3 regions of the Pseudomonas sp. NPDC078700 genome follow, and region 1 is predicted to be linked to each of the others. Evidence: riboswitches for the same ligand, from Rfam matches in the RefSeq annotation. Region 1 holds a riboswitch; each other region holds the start of a gene.
What was found. Region 1 has a riboswitch for cobalamin ahead of ACIGCM_RS17715 (TonB-dependent receptor domain-containing protein). Riboswitches for the same ligand answer to the same signal wherever they lie in the genome.
Positions count from the first base shown of each region.

Region 1 (5,865 bases):
AGCTGACAATTGCTCTGCATTACGTGTTTGATACTCCAGATGACCGTTTGGTATGGGATGTTGGCCATCAAGCCTATCCGCATAAAATCCTGACCGGTCGCCGCGAGCGCATGAGCACCTTGCGGCAAAAAGACGGCGTTGCTGCCTTTCCACGCCGCAGCGAAAGCGAATACGACACCTTTGGCGTCGGCCACTCAAGCACCTCAATCAGTGCAGCGCTGGGCATGGCGGTTGCCGCCAAGATACAGGGTAGCAACCGTAAAAGTGTTGCCGTCATAGGTGATGGCGCACTGACTGCAGGCATGGCGTTCGAAGCGTTGAACCATGCCTCTGACCTTAAAGCCAATATGCTGGTGGTGCTCAACGACAACGACATGTCGATCTCGCGCAACGTCGGCGGGCTGTCGAATTATCTGGCGAAAATCCTTTCCAGCCGCACCTACGCAAGCATGCGTGAAGGCAGCAAGAAAGTACTCTCGCGCCTTCCCGGCGCGTGGGAAATCGCCCGTAAAACCGAAGAGCACGCCAAAGGCATGCTGGTTCCGGGCACCCTGTTTGAAGAACTCGGCTGGAATTACATTGGCCCAATTGATGGCCATGACCTGCCAACTATGCTGGCCACGCTGCGCAATATGCGCGACCTGGAAGGCCCGCAGTTCCTGCATGTCATCACCAAAAAAGGTAAAGGCTTCGCCCCGGCAGAGGCGGATCCCATTGGTTACCACGCCATCACCAAGCTTGAGCCGGTCAATCGTCCTGCTGCGCAAACCGCCGCAAAAAAACCTTCTGGCCCTAAGTACTCCAGTGTATTTGGTCAGTGGCTGTGTGACATGGCAGCGCAAGACTCGCGCCTGCTCGGCATCACCCCGGCGATGAAAGAAGGTTCCGATCTGGTTGCCTTTAGCGAGCAATACCCAGACCGCTACTTTGATACGGCTATCGCTGAACAGCACGCGGTTACGCTCGCTGCGGGCATGGCCTGTGAGGGCAGCAAGCCAGTTGTCGCGATCTACTCGACCTTCTTGCAACGCGCCTATGATCAACTGATTCACGACGTTGCGGTGCAGCACCTCGACGTATTGTTCGCCATTGACCGCGCAGGTTTAGTGGGTGAAGACGGGCCGACCCATGCGGGCAGCTTCGATATCACCTACTTGCGCTGCATCCCCGGCATGCTGGTGATGACCCCAAGCGATGAGAACGAATTGCGCCGCATGCTTACCACCGGCCACCTGTTTGACGGCCCCGCGGCTGTGCGCTATCCACGCGGCACGGGCCCTGGCGCGACCATTGAAGCCGGGCTTGAGCCGTTGGAAATCGGCAAAGGCGTTGTCCGTCGGCAAGGCAGCGGCACGGCAATGCTGGTATTCGGCGTGCAACTGAGTGAAGCCTTGAAAGCCGCTGAAACACTGGATGCGACTGTTGTCGACATGCGCTTCGTCAAGCCTATCGATGAGGCGTTGATCCGCCAGCTAGCTGCCAGCCATGAACTGCTGGTAACCATTGAAGAAAACAGCATCATGGGCGGCGCTGGCAGTGCAGTCAGCGAGTTTCTGGCACAGGAAAATGTGCTCAAGCCAGTGCTCCACCTTGGCCTGCCCGACCTCTACGTCGAGCATGCCAAACCGTCACAAATGCTTGCCGAATGCGGCCTTGATGCAAAGGGTATCGAGCAGGCAATTCGTCAGCGTTTGGCTGTTATCAAGTAATAACTAACCCATTGCCGCAAACTCGGTAATGGGTTTTATCGTGATTGACCGAGGTCGCTGTCAGCCGCAAGGCGCAGCGTGAAAAGGGAAGCAGGTGCGTCTATGACAATGCCTGCGCTGCCCCCGCAACGGTAACCGACAGTGCTGAGCCCTTGAGCCCAGCACAGCGTTTTTCGACAACCACTGGGTTAGCCCGGGAAGGTGAAAAACGCTGTCGGCAGCCCGGAGACCTGCCTCGTTGCAATTTTGACTGGTGTTGCGGAGGGCATCACCGTCAAGTGCGGGTCTCTGTTGGCCAGCGCTTGTCCCTGCCCTCCTCAAAAGCATTGTACTTTTGAGGTTGTTTAATGAAGTTTTCCCGCATTTACTTGGCGCTCACTATGGCCCCATGCCTGGCCACGGCCGCTCAATCAGCCGAGCCTTATCAGGCCACGCCTCTGGTTATTACCTCGGGCCGTCAGGCAGAGCCGATCAGCAAAGCCACCGCCGCTATCACTGTCTATGAACGCAAAGACATCGAACGCCTACAAGCCGGTGACGTGCTTGACTTACTCGCTCGCACGCCGGGTGTCAGCGTCCAACGCAGTGGCGGTAGCGGCTCACTCAGCGGGATATTTATTCGCGGCACTTCGACAGCGCAAAGCTTGGTGTTGGTCAACGGCCAGCGCATTGCCGGCAGTTCCAGCGGAACAGCCAGCCTCGAACAACTCAACCTTGATCAAATCGAGCGCATCGAAGTGGTTCGTGGCAGCCGCTCAGCGCTCTATGGTTCAGACGCCATTGGTGGCGTCATTCAGATTTTTACCCGCAGCGGTGAACAAGGCCTGCACCCGCGCCTTAAAGTAGGTTACGGCACCTATGGCACTTGGCAGCGCAGCCTGGGATTGTCGGGCGGCGACGAACAGACCCGCTTCGACTTAGGAGCCTCGCTGGATGAAACCGATGGCTTTGAGCGCACCAATCTAATCGGCAGCGAAGACAGTGCCTATCGCAACAAAGGCTTCAACCTCAGCCTGTCGCATAACTTTAATGACAGGCTTGAAGCCGGTATTAACCTGCTGCGTCAGTCCGGGCAGAGTGAATACGACTACAGCTTGTCACCGACCCAGGCCGCCGACACTGACTTTGAAGAATCCACTGGCAGCGCTTATGTGCAAGCGCAATTGAACGAAAACTGGACGTCACGCCTAGAGCTGGGTCATACCGAGAACCGCCAAACGTCGCACGACCCTTATGGCGGCTCAGTATTCAATACCTACCGCGACCAAGCCAGCTGGCTTAACACCATTGAGTTTGCTGAGCAGCAACAACTGATGCTCGGCTTGGACTGGTACGAAGACCGCCTCAACAGCTCGACAGACTTCAACGAAAACTCGCGCTGGAATAAAGCAGCATTTATTCAGCACCGGTATGACAACGACCTGTTCGGCACTGAGCTCGGCCTGCGTCATGATGACAATGAAGCCTTTGGGAGCGAGAACAGCTGGAATGCGGCCTTCACTTGGCACGTGAATAACGATAACGACTTGATTGCGTCATACAGCGAGTCCTTCCGCGCGCCAACCTTTAATGATCTGTATTACCCAGACGATTGTTTCCCCGGCTTTGGTTGTACGGTGTATAGCAACCCAGATTTACAACCGGAGACGGCGCGCAGCTATGAGCTGCAGTGGCGCTCGCGCTTGTCGCCGACCAGCTCATTGGAAATCTCCGCTTACCACACCCGCATTGAAGACGCGATCGTCACCAACAATGCACTGGACGGCAATCAGTCAAACAGCATCGATGCCTTCCGCCCGGAAAATATTGATGAAGCGACCATCCACGGCCTGGAAATTGGGCTTAAACAACAAATTTTCGGCTGGCACACCAGCCTCGGCTACAGCTTGGTCGATGCGCGCAATAGCAGCGGCAGCGGTAACAACGGCAAACGCCTGAGCCGTCGTCCAGAAAACACCTTCACGGCGGATATAGACCGCAGTTTCGGTCAGTTCAATGTCGGCGCGAGTTGGCTAGTGGCCAGCCATAGTTACAACGACCTGGCCAATAGCCAAGAGATACCGGGCTACGGCGTGCTGGGCCTGCGTGCGGGCTGGAATGCCCCCAACGACCTGCGCTTTGATCTGAAGCTGGACAACCTGCTTGACCATGACTACTACCAGGCCAACGGCACAGCCTTCGATAGCACCACCTTCGCTCAAGTCCCCTTCCACTACGAGGAAGCTGGGCGCACCGCGTTGGTTTCAATGACCTGGACACCGCAGCTCTAACAACGCCGCCAAAGAAGCGTAGCCAGGTGGTCAAGGTGAAGCTTGACCACCGCGGTATCGAAATCAAGCGGAAATCATTGGCAGCAAAGGGTGGCCGAAAAAACTAGCCCCCCCGTGACAATCGACAGCCGTCGATGCAAACCTATCAATGCTTGATGTCGACGACACCGTAGACCTTGCGCGAATAGACATAAAACGCGAGCCCTACAGCCGACCAGCCACCCACCAGAACCCATTCGATTGGCAACAATGCCGAAGGTGCAATGGGGGTGTAAAGCAGCACCAAGCCGAGGGATAAAATCAGCGCAACATACCCCACCCATGGGCCTTTTCCGGCGCGAAACGGGCGCTCCATCTCAGGTTCTTTTTTACGCAGCACAATAAAAGACAGCGCCACCATCGAATAGGCAACCACGATACCCAGACCGCCAGCATCGACCAGCCACACCATCGCCTGGCGGCCGAATAAAGGGGCAACTATCGAAAGCGCACCAATCAATAAAATCGCATTGACCGGGGTTTTGTAAGTGGGGTGCAATTTGGCCAAGAACGCGGGCAGCATTTTGGCTTCGGCCATGGCATACACCGCACGCGACCCGCCGATTAGAAATGCATTCCAGCTGGTCAGAATCCCGCCCAGACCAGCAAGCACCAGCAGCTTCCCGGCCCATGCTCCGCCCAGTACAGCGGTGGCTGCATCTGCCGTCGCCAGCTTGGTCCCCGCTAAGGCTTCGGCATCCAAGGCACGCCCTGTGGCATACATAATCAGAATGTACCAGGCCACGGCCATCAAAACAGAAACGATCAAAATGATGCCGATTTTGCGATACGGCAAATCAATTTCTTCAGCCGCTTGTGGGATAACGTCAAAGCCAACGAACAAAAACGGCGTCATGATAATGACCGAAAACACCCCGCCCATTCCGCCAACAAATAACGGCTCAGTGTTGGCACTCGAGCCGTTGAACAGTGAGCCACTGATCAGCATGATGCCAACCACAATGATCAACACGGTAATCACCGCTTGAAACATTGCACTGGCCTTTACCCCGCGGATATTGAGCCACGTCATGCCGATTGCACCGACAATACCCACCATTGCCCAGGTGAAATAAACATCCCAGCCAGCGATTGAATACATCAGCCCGGCTTTGTATCCGGGGACTATTTGCTCAAGCACAGTGGGCAAGGCGACGGCTTCAAAGGCCACCACCGAAACGTAACCAAGAATGATTGCCCAAGTGCAGAAAAACGAGGCCCCAGGACCGAGCGCACGGTGGGCATAAACGTGTTCACCGCCATTTTGCGGCATGGCTGACGCCAGCTCTGCATAAGCCAGGCCGATCATAATCACCGCGGCACCACCGATAGCAAAGGCCAACATTGTGCCGCCTGTACCGGCGTTGCTGATCATGGTTCCGGCAAGTACTACCCAACCCCAGCCAACCATTGCGCCAAAGGCTAGCGCGATGACATCTTTGGAGCCCAGCACGCGGGCAAATTTTGTGTTGTTGACCATGGTTCCTCCTTGAGCCAAAAATACTTAACCATCCATGTCTAAAGCATCTGGTATCACCCAAATAGCTGACAGACTTAGATGCCACAAGGTTTTCAGGTTAACGGCTAACAAAGGGCGCAAGCAAGGAAGGGGCTCGAATCAGTCGGTTTTAGCTAGAATAGCGTCGGCTTGGGCGCGCACTTCTACTGCGCTCTGGCGAGCACTTGGCAGAGTTGAGCGGTCGCGTTGAGCATTTGAAAGCTCGGCCGTTCAAGGCCTTTATCCGGCACTAGCCACAGTTGCTTGCGCGCCACAGCCTTGATGTTAGGCCAGCGCTGCCAGGCCTCCAACTGAGCACTGCTGCCAGCCAAAATCACATCAGGATTAA
Region 1 covers NZ_JBITUI010000005.1:54,563-60,427, reverse strand. Annotated here, with positions in the region: gene dxs (1-deoxy-D-xylulose-5-phosphate synthase) at 1-1,709, shown strand, start outside; cobalamin riboswitch at 1,744-1,962, shown strand; gene ACIGCM_RS17715 (TonB-dependent receptor domain-containing protein) at 2,057-3,979, shown strand; gene ACIGCM_RS17710 (APC family permease) at 4,125-5,498, opposite strand; gene ACIGCM_RS17705 (cobalamin-binding protein) at 5,681-5,865, opposite strand, start outside.

Region 2 (5,865 bases), on a different contig from region 1:
GACATAAACCAGCAAGGCCGACAGCGGAAATAGGATCACCAGAGAGATATAAAACGTGCTGAAGCCGAAGCTCAGGCCAAAACCTGGAAGCAGCGGTTTCTGCAGAAAAAAACGCGAAGAGGTTTGCACACTAAGGTTCCTGAACGAATAAGCCACAGCAAAGCTGCGGCTTATTGTACTACTCAAAACTACAAATCAATTAGCGGCCTTCAGCCAGCAACTGATCCAGCACACCGTTAGCGGCAAAGTGCTTCGCGGTGATCTCATCCCAAGTGCCGAGTACTTCATTCGGGTTGATCAGGCGCACCTGCGGGAATTGGCTGGCAGTGGCTGCAACGACTTCCGGGTTGTGTACGCGGTAGTTGAAGGTGGTCAGCAGTTGTTGGATTTCTTTGGTGTATTGGAACTCAAGAAAGGCTTTGGAGACGTCACGGGTGCCCTTGGAATCAACAACCTTGTCGACCAAGGCAACTGGGAACTCAGCCAGAACGCTCACTGGCGGGACCACGATTTCATATTCGCCGGACTTGAATTCATCACTGTTAGCGATGTTGACCACTTCAGATTCAAACGTCAGCAGCACGTCGCCTTGGCCATTCTGAGCAAAGGCTACAGTGGCAGCGCGACCGCCAGTAGGGAAGTTTTGCACGTTGTGCAGAATTTTACCGACGAAGCTTTTGATCTTGCCTTCATCACCATCAAATTTCTCGTTGGCATAGAGCCAAGCACCCAGGTAGCTGTAACGCGCATTACCAGATGTTTTCGGATTAGGGAACACCAGCTTCACATCGTCACGGGCCAAATCATCCCAGTTCTTGATGTGCTTCGGGTTGCCTTTGCGCACCAGAAACGCCGTGGTGCTGTAATACGGCGAGCTGTTATTCGGGAATTGCTTCGCCCAGTCTTTGCGCACTAAACCGCGCTTGGCGAGGATGTCGATATCGGTAACTTGGTTGAAGGTGACGATATCCACCTTTTTACCTTGGATGATGTCTTGTGCCTGGCGTGAAGTGCCAGCAAATGACTGGTCAATCACCAGGTCTTTACCGGTTTCGGCTTTCCACTTGGCGACGAACTTGGGGTTGATCGCTGCAAACACCTCACGAGCGACGTCATAAGATGCATTAAGGATCGGCTTATCAGCTGCCAGAGCGGACAGGCTGCCGAGCAGGCTTGTGGAGACAACACTGGCTAGAAGCAATTTCTTTAGCATGATCAAGACGTTCCCCGTCGCGATGCCTGTTTAAATCAGGCATATAATTCGATTATTAGGTCAAAAATAGTCGGCTGATACTGCCTAGGTTTTTTATTCTTAAAAAGTAATTTTTAGCGCTATGTATAGATCTAAATAGAATTTCAGTGGCTTCCATTCCCGGCGAGTGGATTTACACAGCGCAGCGTCTTGGCTAGTGTGTCCGCGGATTTGATGGGAGTCGGTATAAATTCTTATTCTTTAAATGAATATTGATCTGACTAAACGATATTTTTAAGAATATAAAGCCGGCGCTATGATCCGCACACCCTTGCATCGCCTTGGTCCACCTGCCGTCTATGACATTGTCTAGCCGCAACCTTGGTTGCAGAGCACGTAAGAATTAACTGCCCGCGCCATAAGGCTGAGGACGCAACGCATGTCGATTGAAATCACTAACGTCAGCAAGAATTTCCATGCGTTCAAGGCGCTAAATCAGATCAACCTGAACATTCAGAGTGGCGAACTGGTCGCTCTGTTAGGGCCATCCGGGTGCGGTAAAACCACCTTGCTGCGAATCATTGCCGGCCTCGAAACACCTGATAGCGGCAGCATTCAGTTTCACGGTGAGGATGTTTCCGAGCACGATGTGCGTGACCGAAATGTGGGTTTTGTATTCCAGCACTACGCACTTTTTCGGCATATGACGGTATTCGATAACGTCGCATTTGGCTTACGCATGAAGCCCAAGCGCGAGCGTCCCACTGAAGCTGTGATTGCACAGAAGGTGCATGAACTGCTGGGCCTGGTGCAACTGGACTGGCTTGCTGACCGTTACCCAGAGCAGCTTTCCGGTGGTCAGCGCCAACGTATTGCACTGGCCCGTGCGCTGGCCGTTGAGCCCCGCGTATTGCTGCTTGATGAACCCTTTGGTGCACTGGATGCCAAGGTGCGTAAGGAGCTGCGCCGTTGGCTGGCGCGCCTGCATGAAGATGTACATCTAACCTCCGTGTTCGTGACTCATGACCAAGAGGAAGCCATGGAAGTGGCAGACCGCATCGTCGTGATGAATAAGGGAGTGATTGAGCAAATCGGTTCACCTCGCGAGGTCTATGAGAACCCTGCCAGTGACTTCGTTTACCACTTCCTGGGGGATGCCAACCGCCTCTATATCGGCGAAGACCACCACGTCTTGTTCCGTCCCCATGAAGTCCATTTGTCGCGCCAGCCACAAGAAGGGCATCAGGCTGGTGAAGTACGCGATATCCGTCCGCTGGGCGCAATCACCCGCGTCACCCTCAAGGTGGCTGGGCAGACTGATCTGATTGAAGCTGAGGTGGCCAAGGATCATATGAGCCTTGATGACCTTAATCGTGGCGAAACACTGTATTTCAAACCCAAGGGTGGCCAGGCGCTAATCAATCCTTGATGAGCAATTTGCCTCTGCTGAAACAGCTGGAACTAATAAGCTGACCTCCGGGTCAGTATTTTATCCCGCTTAACCTGCAGAGGTAATCCTTATGTCCCAATTCACCCTTAACTACAGGTTCCACAACCAACCACGCAGTCATGGGCTCGAATTAGAGCAATCCCAACTGAGTGAAGGCGAAGCTGCTCGCCATCTGATTGAACTGCATCACGCCGATGCCGAAAACAGTTTGCTGATGCCAGCAGCCGACGCCACCGAAGATGAACTGCTCGCGCAGGCCGAGGTGTTGGCCATCAGCGATATACGTGTTGTTAGCTGAGTTGCAGTAAGAGGGAGGGAGGGGGCGTGTCAAAATAGGCCAGTGCTTCCTCGACCCTCCTATGTGAGCCAGGCATTGCTGTGCCTGTTTGCTGCCACCACGCATGGCCTGTCCACAATCCCATCATTCGTCATTAAATACATATCAAATACATATCTCCCTTCTTCCTTTCCCAACTACCAATCAGGCGAGCCCCCAGCGCCTGGTTGCGCGTGGTTTCTGGCAGTTACACCGCAGGCGATACGTTTACTGCACCGCACCATTTCAGTTTGTTTCTAGGCTTTTGTTGGGTTCATCAGTAAAGTAGCCGCCGATGGTTTTCGGCCCCCTTCTCTGGGGGGCGAAATGAAAAAGGGAATGGGGTGAAGGCTTTAGCGCTTGAACCCTCAGCTGCCTCCGCAACTGTAAGCGAAGAGTGACACCCGAACACCACTGGCATTGCTGGGAAGGTGGGTGAAGCGATGACGCGCAAGCCAGGAAACCTGTCATCAAAACCGGATTTTGCCGGTCATTCGCTCATATTTATCGCACGGTGGGTGCGATGGAGGATTCACTATGCATATCGAACCGGGTGTCGTTGATGGCGCCAAAATCATTCTTAGTTATGCAACAGCAGTAGGTGGTTTTGGTCTGGCGGCAAAAATGGCCATTGATAGCGTTCGCAATAACGGCGGCGTTGCGGCGCTACTGCTACGCAGTTTGATTACCACTACGCTGGTGTTCTGTTTCTTTGAAGTCTTGCCACACCATGCTGTTGGGGTGTCAGAGGTTCACCTGATTCTGGGCTCTACACTGTTATTGGTGTTTGGTGCCGGTGCCTCGGCGATTGGGCTGGCTGCTGGCTTGTTGATCCAGGGTGTATTTTTTGCCCCTTTCGACTTGCCTCAATACGGCATGAATGTGACCACGTTACTGGTGCCGCTATGGGCGATTAATGCCTTGGCTCAACGGATCATTCCGCAAAGCACGGCCTACGTAGACACCCGTTACAGTCAAGTGCTGGCGCTGTCGACGGCGTATCAGGGTGGCATCGTTCTGTGGGTCGCGTTTTGGGCATTCTATGGTCACGGCTTTAGTGTGGAAAACCTTGCCAGCGTTGGCACCTTTGGCTTGGCGTACATGACGGTGATTATTGTCGAGCCCTTGATTGATCTGGCGGTGTTGGCCGGTGCCAAGGCATTAGCCCGTTACAGCAGTGGTCCGGCGTTTAATGTGCGCCTGCATCAACCTGCTTAAAGGGTGAGTCCTGCGGCGCTCAGGCGGATGCTTGGCGCCATGCAGTGAACGCTTGATTGATGCCTGTCTGGTTGAAGACCGACAGGTGTCGCGCTGTATTTTTGCGCGTGCACCGAGCGCTCACGTCGGGTGCTAGCGCACAGCCCAATCACTTGATTGCGATGCTTGCCAATTGCGAGTCGATGGCTGCTGGGTGCAATTCTTCGATCTAGCTGAAATCGCCTTTGTAAGAGGCGTTCGATCCAGCTGTCACGCCCTGTTGAACGGTTGCCGTGCATAGGCGACTCGGGTACTCTGCGTGGCATCGAACAGGTGCCCCGAGCGCAACCGCGCAACGGGTGAAACGGGAAGTCCGGTGATCGCATGGTTAAACATGGCGTATTCCGGCGCAGCCCCCGCTGCTGTAGAGCCTGATGCAATCGCGATATACCACTGGGCAACCGGGAAGGTGCGATTAGCGAATGAAGGCGAGCCAGAAGACCGGCCTGATCGACAATAGGTGCGTACCCCGGGGTGTGGGTTTGCCGATGCTGTGTATTGCCTTCGCGGGCAAATATTTCCAGTAGTTGTCTTTCAGGTCTTGGCATTGCCACGTCCTGCCATCCCCTGTTGCTGCGCTCCGTTGAATTGTGTGCGCCTAGTCGCGTGCGCATTTTCTGATTTCAGGAGTGTCGCCAAGTGATCGATGATGACAAAAAACGCAGCCACAATGAGCGGATGCAACGTAAGAAGGCCGTGGTCGATGCCGGTATCGAACGTGCCCAAGAAGAGCGGGGCATCGTTATTCTGATCACCGGTAATGGCAAGGGTAAAACCACTTCAGCCTTCGGGACTTTGTACCGCGCGCTTGGCTATGGTCATCGCGCTGGTGTGGTGCAGTTTATCAAAGGCACTCAGGCATCCGGCGAGATCACCTATTTGCGTCAGCATGCGCCATTGGTTGAGTACCACGCCATGGCAACCGGTTTCACTTGGAACACCCAAGACTGGGATCAGGACAAGGCGGCAGCCGATGAAGCCTGGGCACATGCTGCAAAGATGTTGCAGGACCCCAGTTTGAATCTGGTGCTGCTCGATGAGCTGACTTACATGCTCAAATACAACTACCTCGACACCTCAATGGTGCTGGAGGCGATTCGGGCGCGTCCGCCACTGCAGAGCGTTATCATCACCGGTCGCGCGGCTAAGCCCGAGTTGGTTGAGCTGGCAGACACCGTCAGTGAAATCCGCGACGTTAAACATGCCTATAAACAGGGTGTCCGGGCGCAGATGGGCATTGATTTCTGATGCGAGCCTGGCTCGTTTTGGTTGCAGTACTCTGCGTGCCTGGCGTATCGGCAGCGCTGCCGCGAGTGGTCTCGACTAATCAGTGTGCCGATATGTTGGCGTTGCGCCTTGCTGCGCCAGAGCAATTGTTGTCGGTGTCGAGCAAGAGCCGTGACCCGCAGTTGTCCTCGATGGCCGGACAGGCACAAAGGGTGCCGGTGAATCATGCCAGCAGCGAGGAAATCATTGCGCTGCACCCGGACCTGGTCCTCGCTTCAAGGCGCTGGCAAAGCCACAATCAAGCTGAGTTATTGCGTCAGCATGGCATCGAGGTCGTGGTGGTGCCATACCCCACTACCTGGGCGCAGATCTTCGCCAGTACGCGGCTGGTTGCGGCAAAACTAGGGCGCGTAGAAGAGGGTG
Region 2 covers NZ_JBITUI010000002.1:791,315-797,179, forward strand. Annotated here, with positions in the region: gene cysT (sulfate ABC transporter permease subunit CysT) at 1-129, opposite strand, end outside; gene cysP (thiosulfate ABC transporter substrate-binding protein CysP) at 200-1,213, opposite strand; gene ACIGCM_RS09445 (sulfate/molybdate ABC transporter ATP-binding protein) at 1,632-2,621, shown strand; gene ACIGCM_RS09450 (hypothetical protein) at 2,713-2,940, shown strand; cobalamin riboswitch at 3,238-3,445, shown strand; gene ACIGCM_RS09455 (energy-coupling factor ABC transporter permease) at 3,496-4,176, shown strand; cobalamin riboswitch at 4,470-4,680, shown strand; gene cobO (cob(I)yrinic acid a,c-diamide adenosyltransferase) at 4,858-5,463, shown strand; gene ACIGCM_RS09465 (ABC transporter substrate-binding protein) at 5,463-5,865, shown strand, end outside.
Region 2: another riboswitch for cobalamin. It lies ahead of ACIGCM_RS09455 (energy-coupling factor ABC transporter permease); the one in region 1 lies ahead of ACIGCM_RS17715 (TonB-dependent receptor domain-containing protein).

Region 3 (5,865 bases), on a different contig from region 1:
CCGGGCAGGGAGTTACTGTCCGTTAGTGTGTGTGCAAAGGCGCTTAGGCGCCTTTTTCATTTTTGGTGGTGCCGGTTGTCTCGCACGTTTGTGGGTATGGAGCGGTAAAACTGTATTTTTAATTTTTTTGGCATCCGCAACCGCTGTTGCTGCTCGGGTTTCGTAATGCGTAAATCTCTCTTAAGTGTTTTGTTTTGTTGCTCCTTTGGGTTGTTTTCCAGCTTTTCAGCTCAGGCAAATGAGAAGCACGCCAGCTTGGAAAAGGCCTCATTGCCTAAAGCGGCTGCGGTTGTTGGGCGTGCCCAGGAATTGATCGGTGTGCCTTATCGTTGGGGTGGCACCAATGCGCGTCGTGGTTTCGATTGCAGTGGTTTGATTGTTTATCTTTTCGGTAGCGAGGCCAATATCCATCTGCCGCGCACCACAGGCCAGATGATCAAGATGAACGCGCCGAAAGTCGCCAAAAGCGACCTGCGTGCCGGTGATGTTGTGTTCTTTAATCACAACGGTAATGGCCGGGTCAGTCACATTGGCCTGTATATCGGTGAAGGAGAGTTCATTCACGCACCGCGTACGGGCAAGTCCATCCGCATCAGCAAGCTGGGTAACAGCTATTGGAGCCGTCACTACATTGGTGCCAAGCGCTTCCTTAAAGGCGATGGGTCACGTGATCAGCCTATGCTCGCTTCGCGGGGGCATTCGAAGCTCGGCCATCAGGCCGGTTTTACCCGCACTGTCGTCTCCGCGCACAAGGCTTCGCGCAGTCAGCCAATGCTCGCGTCACGCTCACGCTTGCGTCATAAGCGATAGCACGGCAGAGTAGGCGCACTACGTTATTTGGTGCGCCTCGCATGACTCGAACGATCCGCATTGCATTGTTATCACTTGCAGCGCTACTAAGCGCCTGTTCTAGTCATCCTCCTTCGCCGCAACCTGTCCCTCGAATAACCAATCCTGCTGCTAATGGTAATGCCGACGATGTGCTGATTCGTGCTATTGGCTTGGTTGGCACCCCTTACCGTTATGGTGGCAATACCCCTGATGGCGGCTTTGATTGCAGTGGCTTAATCGGCTTTGTCTACCGTGACGTTGCCGGTATTAGCTTGCCGCGCACCACCAGCCAGTTAAGTCAGATGCGTGGGCAAAACATCAGCCGCAGCAACCTTCAAAGCGGTGATCTGGTGTTCTTTGCCACCAGTGGCGGCAGCAAGGTCAGCCACGCGGGCATCTATGTGGGTGAGGGCCGTTTTGTGCATGCCCCTTCGAGTGGCGGTACTGTACGCCTCGACAGTCTGAGTAGTAGTTATTGGCAGGGCGTCTACTTGGATGCCAAGCGCGTATTTAGCGGTGAGCTGGCGCACAATATGTAAAGGGCTGCATTCGGTACGGAGACGCCAATGACCAATCGAACGCTTAATCTCGACGAACCCTTGTACCACTACCTGCTGGATGTTTCCCTGCGCGAATCCTCTACGCTGAAACGGCTGCGTGAAGAGACGGCCATGCTTGCCAATGCGCGCTGGCAAATTGCACCCGAGCAGGGGCAGTTTATGGCGATGCTGGTGCAGTTGCTGGCGCCCAAACGGATCATTGAAGTCGGTACGTTCACCGGTTACAGCGCGATCTGCATGGCTCAGGCAATGCCCGCTGACGGTAAGCTAATCTGTTGTGATCTGGTGGCCGATTACAACGCAATCGCTGAGCGCTATTGGCAAGAGGCTGGGGTTAGTGATCGTATCGAGCAGCGTTTGGCTCCCGCACTGGATACCCTTGCACAGCTGGAGCGCGAGGGGTTTGCAGAGACGGTCGATATGATGTTTATCGATGCCGATAAAGCCAATTACCCCGACTATTTTGAACAGGCGCTACGCTTGCTTAAGCCGGGTGCCTTGCTGCTTTTCGATAACACCCTCTGGAGTGGACGGGTGCTTGAAGCCGAGCCTGAAAGCGAAGACACGCGCGCGATTCAAGCGCTGAATGCGCAGCTCAAAGATGATGCGCGTATCGATCTGACATTACTGCCGCTGGGTGATGGTTTGACACTCTGCCGCAAGCGTTAACATCTGCCTTATGTCCGAACCTATTCGTCTGCCACCCCAGCCTGACGCCTGTGAATTGTGCGCGCGCGATACGCTGTTGACTCGACATCATCTGATTCCCAAAGCGCTGCACAACAAAACCTATGTGCAAAAGCGCTACGCCAAGACAGAGCGCATCACTGCAACCCTGTGGCTGTGTCGCGCCTGTCACAACCAAGTGCACCGCTTGTTTAGCGAAAAAGAATTGGCGCTGACCTACAACTCGCGGGAGAGCTTGTTGAGTGATGAGCGCCTGCGCACCTTTGTTGAGTGGCTTGCGGTCAAACCCGCCGACTTTTATCCGCGCCATTGAAACTGAATCGACACTTTTTCATCCAGCATTTTAACCGGCAATCGGTTTTTTGAGTGCTCAATGGTGGGTAAACGTCGCGTTGCCACGCCCAGTGCCATTGCATTGGTGTTTGACCTTCTAGTCGCAAGTCACTACTCTGCGCGGCTTGCTTCAGGTGCCTTGTATTTACAGGGTGAAACAGGGAAGTCGGTGAGTTTTGCGTGTTCACGCAAGCAATTCCGACGCTGCCCCCGCAACGGTAAACGAGTCAACTCAAACGCTTTTTCAACCACTGTGCTCAGGCATGGGAAGGTGTGTTTGATGGTGTGCTGGCAACAGTGCGCTGCTCGTAAGCCCGGAGACCGGCCTGTCGCATGTTCACGGCATCGCGGAGGGCTTTGTCGGGCGTATCACCCTGTGGGCGTTTTTTTGCGTACCTGTGGCTAATGCGTCTGCTGTTCTCCGTATGTCTTTCCCAGTCTAGGTCGCACGGGTGAGAGCGGCGGAGCATACGCAATGAGCAGTAAGTCCTTTTTCACGTCAGCAGCCGTCGTGCTGTGTGGCGTATCCAGTGGTTCCCAGGTTTTCGCAGTAGAACCGAACCAGCTTGACGACACCGTGGTTACCGCCACGCGTACAGCACAAACGGCCAACCAGAGCCTGGCTGCTGTCACGGTATTTGATCGTGCAGAAATCGAGCAAACACAGGTCAATTCTGTGCCTGAGTTATTACGAAAAGTCCCAGGTGTTTCGTTGGTCAATAACGGCGGGCCCGGTAAGTCGACCTCGCTATTTATGCGTGGCACTGAGTCTGATCACGTGTTGGTCATGATTGATGGCGTCAAGATTGGTTCGGTCAGCTCCGGCGGTGCTGCCTTGCAGGATCTGCCCATTGAGTTGATTGAACGCATTGAAGTCGTACGTGGACCGCGCTCCAGCCTGTATGGTTCTGAAGCCATTGGTGGGGTTATCCAGATTTTTACCCGCAAAGGAAAGACGGGCGAGGCTAAACCGTTCTTTTCTGCTGGCTACGGCACGCATGACGCCTCTACCGGCAGCGCGGGTGTTTCTGGGGGCAGTGACAAGGGTTGGTACAGCCTTGGCGTCAGCGGTTCGGATACTGACGGGATTAACGTCAAATCAGCTGGGGTCAGCGGGGCTGAAAGTGATGACGATGGTTATCGCAATCTGTCCGGCACCCTGAGTGCCGGTTATCGTTTCGACAACGGCTTGGAACTTGATGCAAACCTGCTTAAAGCCAAGTCGCACAACGATTACGACAGCGTTAACCGCAGCCGTACCTCAGGTTTCAATGCCAATGCTGACGGCGAGTCCAATGTCTATGGTGGCCGTGCCCGTTTCTCGCCGTTCGATATCTGGCTGGTGACTTTGCAGGCTGGACGCAGTGAGGATAAGTCCGATGCCTACACGGACGGCAAATTCAGCTCACGCTTTGATAGCCGACGCGACACGGTAAGTTGGCAGAACGATATAAGCGTTGCTGAGGGTCAGACAGTGACGCTCGGCACTGATTACCAGCGCGATGAAATCAACGGCAGCACTGATTACGATCAGGACTCACGTGACAATAATGGCTACTTTGTTCAGTACTTAGGCGAGGCCGGGCGTCATGACTGGCAAGTAGCGCTGCGCCGCGATGATAACGAACAGTTCGGTGATCATCAGACCGGTAATATCGCCTACGGCTTTGCGTTGACCGACTGGTTGCGCAGCACCATCAGTTACGGCAGTGCATTCAAGGCACCGACCTTTAACGAGTTGTACTTCCCTGACTACGGCAATCCAAATCTGGATGCTGAAACCTCAGAAAGCATTGAAGTTGGGCTAACCGGTCAGCACGATTGGGGGCACTGGTCGGTTAACGCTTTCCGCAATGAAATCGATGACCTGATTGCATACGACGCTTCGATTCAAGGGCCATCCAACGTCGATAAAGCCCGAATCAATGGTGTGGAGCTGGTTGTGGCCAGTCAATTGCTGGGCTTCGATTGGAACGCCAACTACACATTGATTGACCCGCAGAACCAGTCGAGCGGAGCCAATGACGGTAACCAGTTGGCGCGGCGTGCCAAGCAACTGTTCAACCTTGATGTTGATCGCCAACTAGGCAAGTTCAGCATCGGCGGCAGCGTGCATGCTGAAGGTCAGCGTTATGACGACCTGGCCAATACCAAGGAGCTTTCAGGTTTCGCCACCGTTGACTTGCGCGCAGAGTATCGCCTCACAAAAGAGTGGCGGCTGCAAAGCCGTGTCGCGAATTTGTTGGGTGCTGATTATGAGACTGCGGACGGTTACAACCAACCGGGGCAGGCCGTGTATTTCAGCGTGCGTTACCAAGCACTCTAGTCGCCATGCCTTGACCATGGCGTAGTTTCTGCGCCCTGGCACGGCCAAGAGGAGAAGATTATGAACATTTCGCCACGCAGCCAGTTACTGATCGCCATTGCGCTTGCCGCATTGATGGCCATGACCCGTGGTCAGCATTTCGCCACGGTTAACCTGCCCAGTGCATCCTGGGCTGTGTTCTTTCTGGCGGGTGCTTTGCTTAAGCCGCGCTGGGTATTTCCAGCACTGTTTGTCGAGGCTTCATTGCTTGATATCGCGGCCATGCAATGGGCTGGGGTAAGTGACTGGTGCATGTCGCCTGCCTATTGGATGTTAATTCCGGCCTATGGCGCTATGTGGCTCGGTGGTCGGCTTTACGCCGTTATGCATCGTCATCAGCCAAGCAGTCTTCTGTTGCTGGCTGCAATTGCTTCGGTCAGCGCCTTTGTGTGCTATTTGTTTTCGGGCGGTGGATTTCTGTTTTTCTCGGGCCGTTACCCAGACCCAAGCCTTGGCCAGTTGGTTGAGCGTATCGCGGTGTACTACCCGCGTAACCTGACTAATTTGGCCTTGTATCTGGGCGGTGCCAGCGCTTTGTATCTGGGCCTGCACGCAGCCTTTGCAGCACGTCGGCGTGAGGTGCGGTCATAATTATGCTCGCCATAATGCGCAAAAGAAGCGTGAGTCCTGATGTACCTTGCTGTGCTTTCCATCTGCTTAGCGGGGTGAGTTAGATGAGCAGCACAGCGCCGCATCATTGCCCGGCATTGTTGATCGCAGCGCCTGCCTCCGGGCAAGGCAAGACGACGGTTACAGCTGCACTTGCGCGCTTGTATTCACGGCAGGGTAAGCGGGTTCAGGTCTTCAAGTGTGGGCCCGACTTCCTTGATCCGATGATTCTGGCGCGTGCATCGGGTCAACCGGTCTATCAGCTCGATTTATGGATGGTTGGCGAAGCCGAAAGCCGTCGTTTGCTTTGGCAGGCAGCGCAAAATGCGGATTTGATTTTGATCGAGGGCGTGATGGGGCTGTTCGACGGCTCGCCTTCGGCCGCCGATCTTGCTCAGCACTTTGGCGTTCCAGTGATGGCGGTTATTGATGCCTCGGCCATGGCACAAACCTTTGCGGCGCTGGCCCACGGGTTAGCGA
Region 3 covers NZ_JBITUI010000003.1:350,355-356,219, reverse strand. Annotated here, with positions in the region: gene ACIGCM_RS11990 (C40 family peptidase) at 1-26, shown strand, start outside; gene ACIGCM_RS11985 (C40 family peptidase) at 166-810, shown strand; gene ACIGCM_RS11980 (C40 family peptidase) at 852-1,370, shown strand; gene ACIGCM_RS11975 (O-methyltransferase) at 1,398-2,060, shown strand; gene ACIGCM_RS11970 (hypothetical protein) at 2,071-2,391, shown strand; cobalamin riboswitch at 2,527-2,756, shown strand; gene btuB (TonB-dependent vitamin B12 receptor) at 2,887-4,737, shown strand; gene ACIGCM_RS11960 (hypothetical protein) at 4,798-5,367, shown strand; gene ACIGCM_RS11955 (cobyrinate a,c-diamide synthase) at 5,451-5,865, shown strand, end outside.
Region 3: another riboswitch for cobalamin. It lies ahead of btuB (TonB-dependent vitamin B12 receptor); the one in region 1 lies ahead of ACIGCM_RS17715 (TonB-dependent receptor domain-containing protein).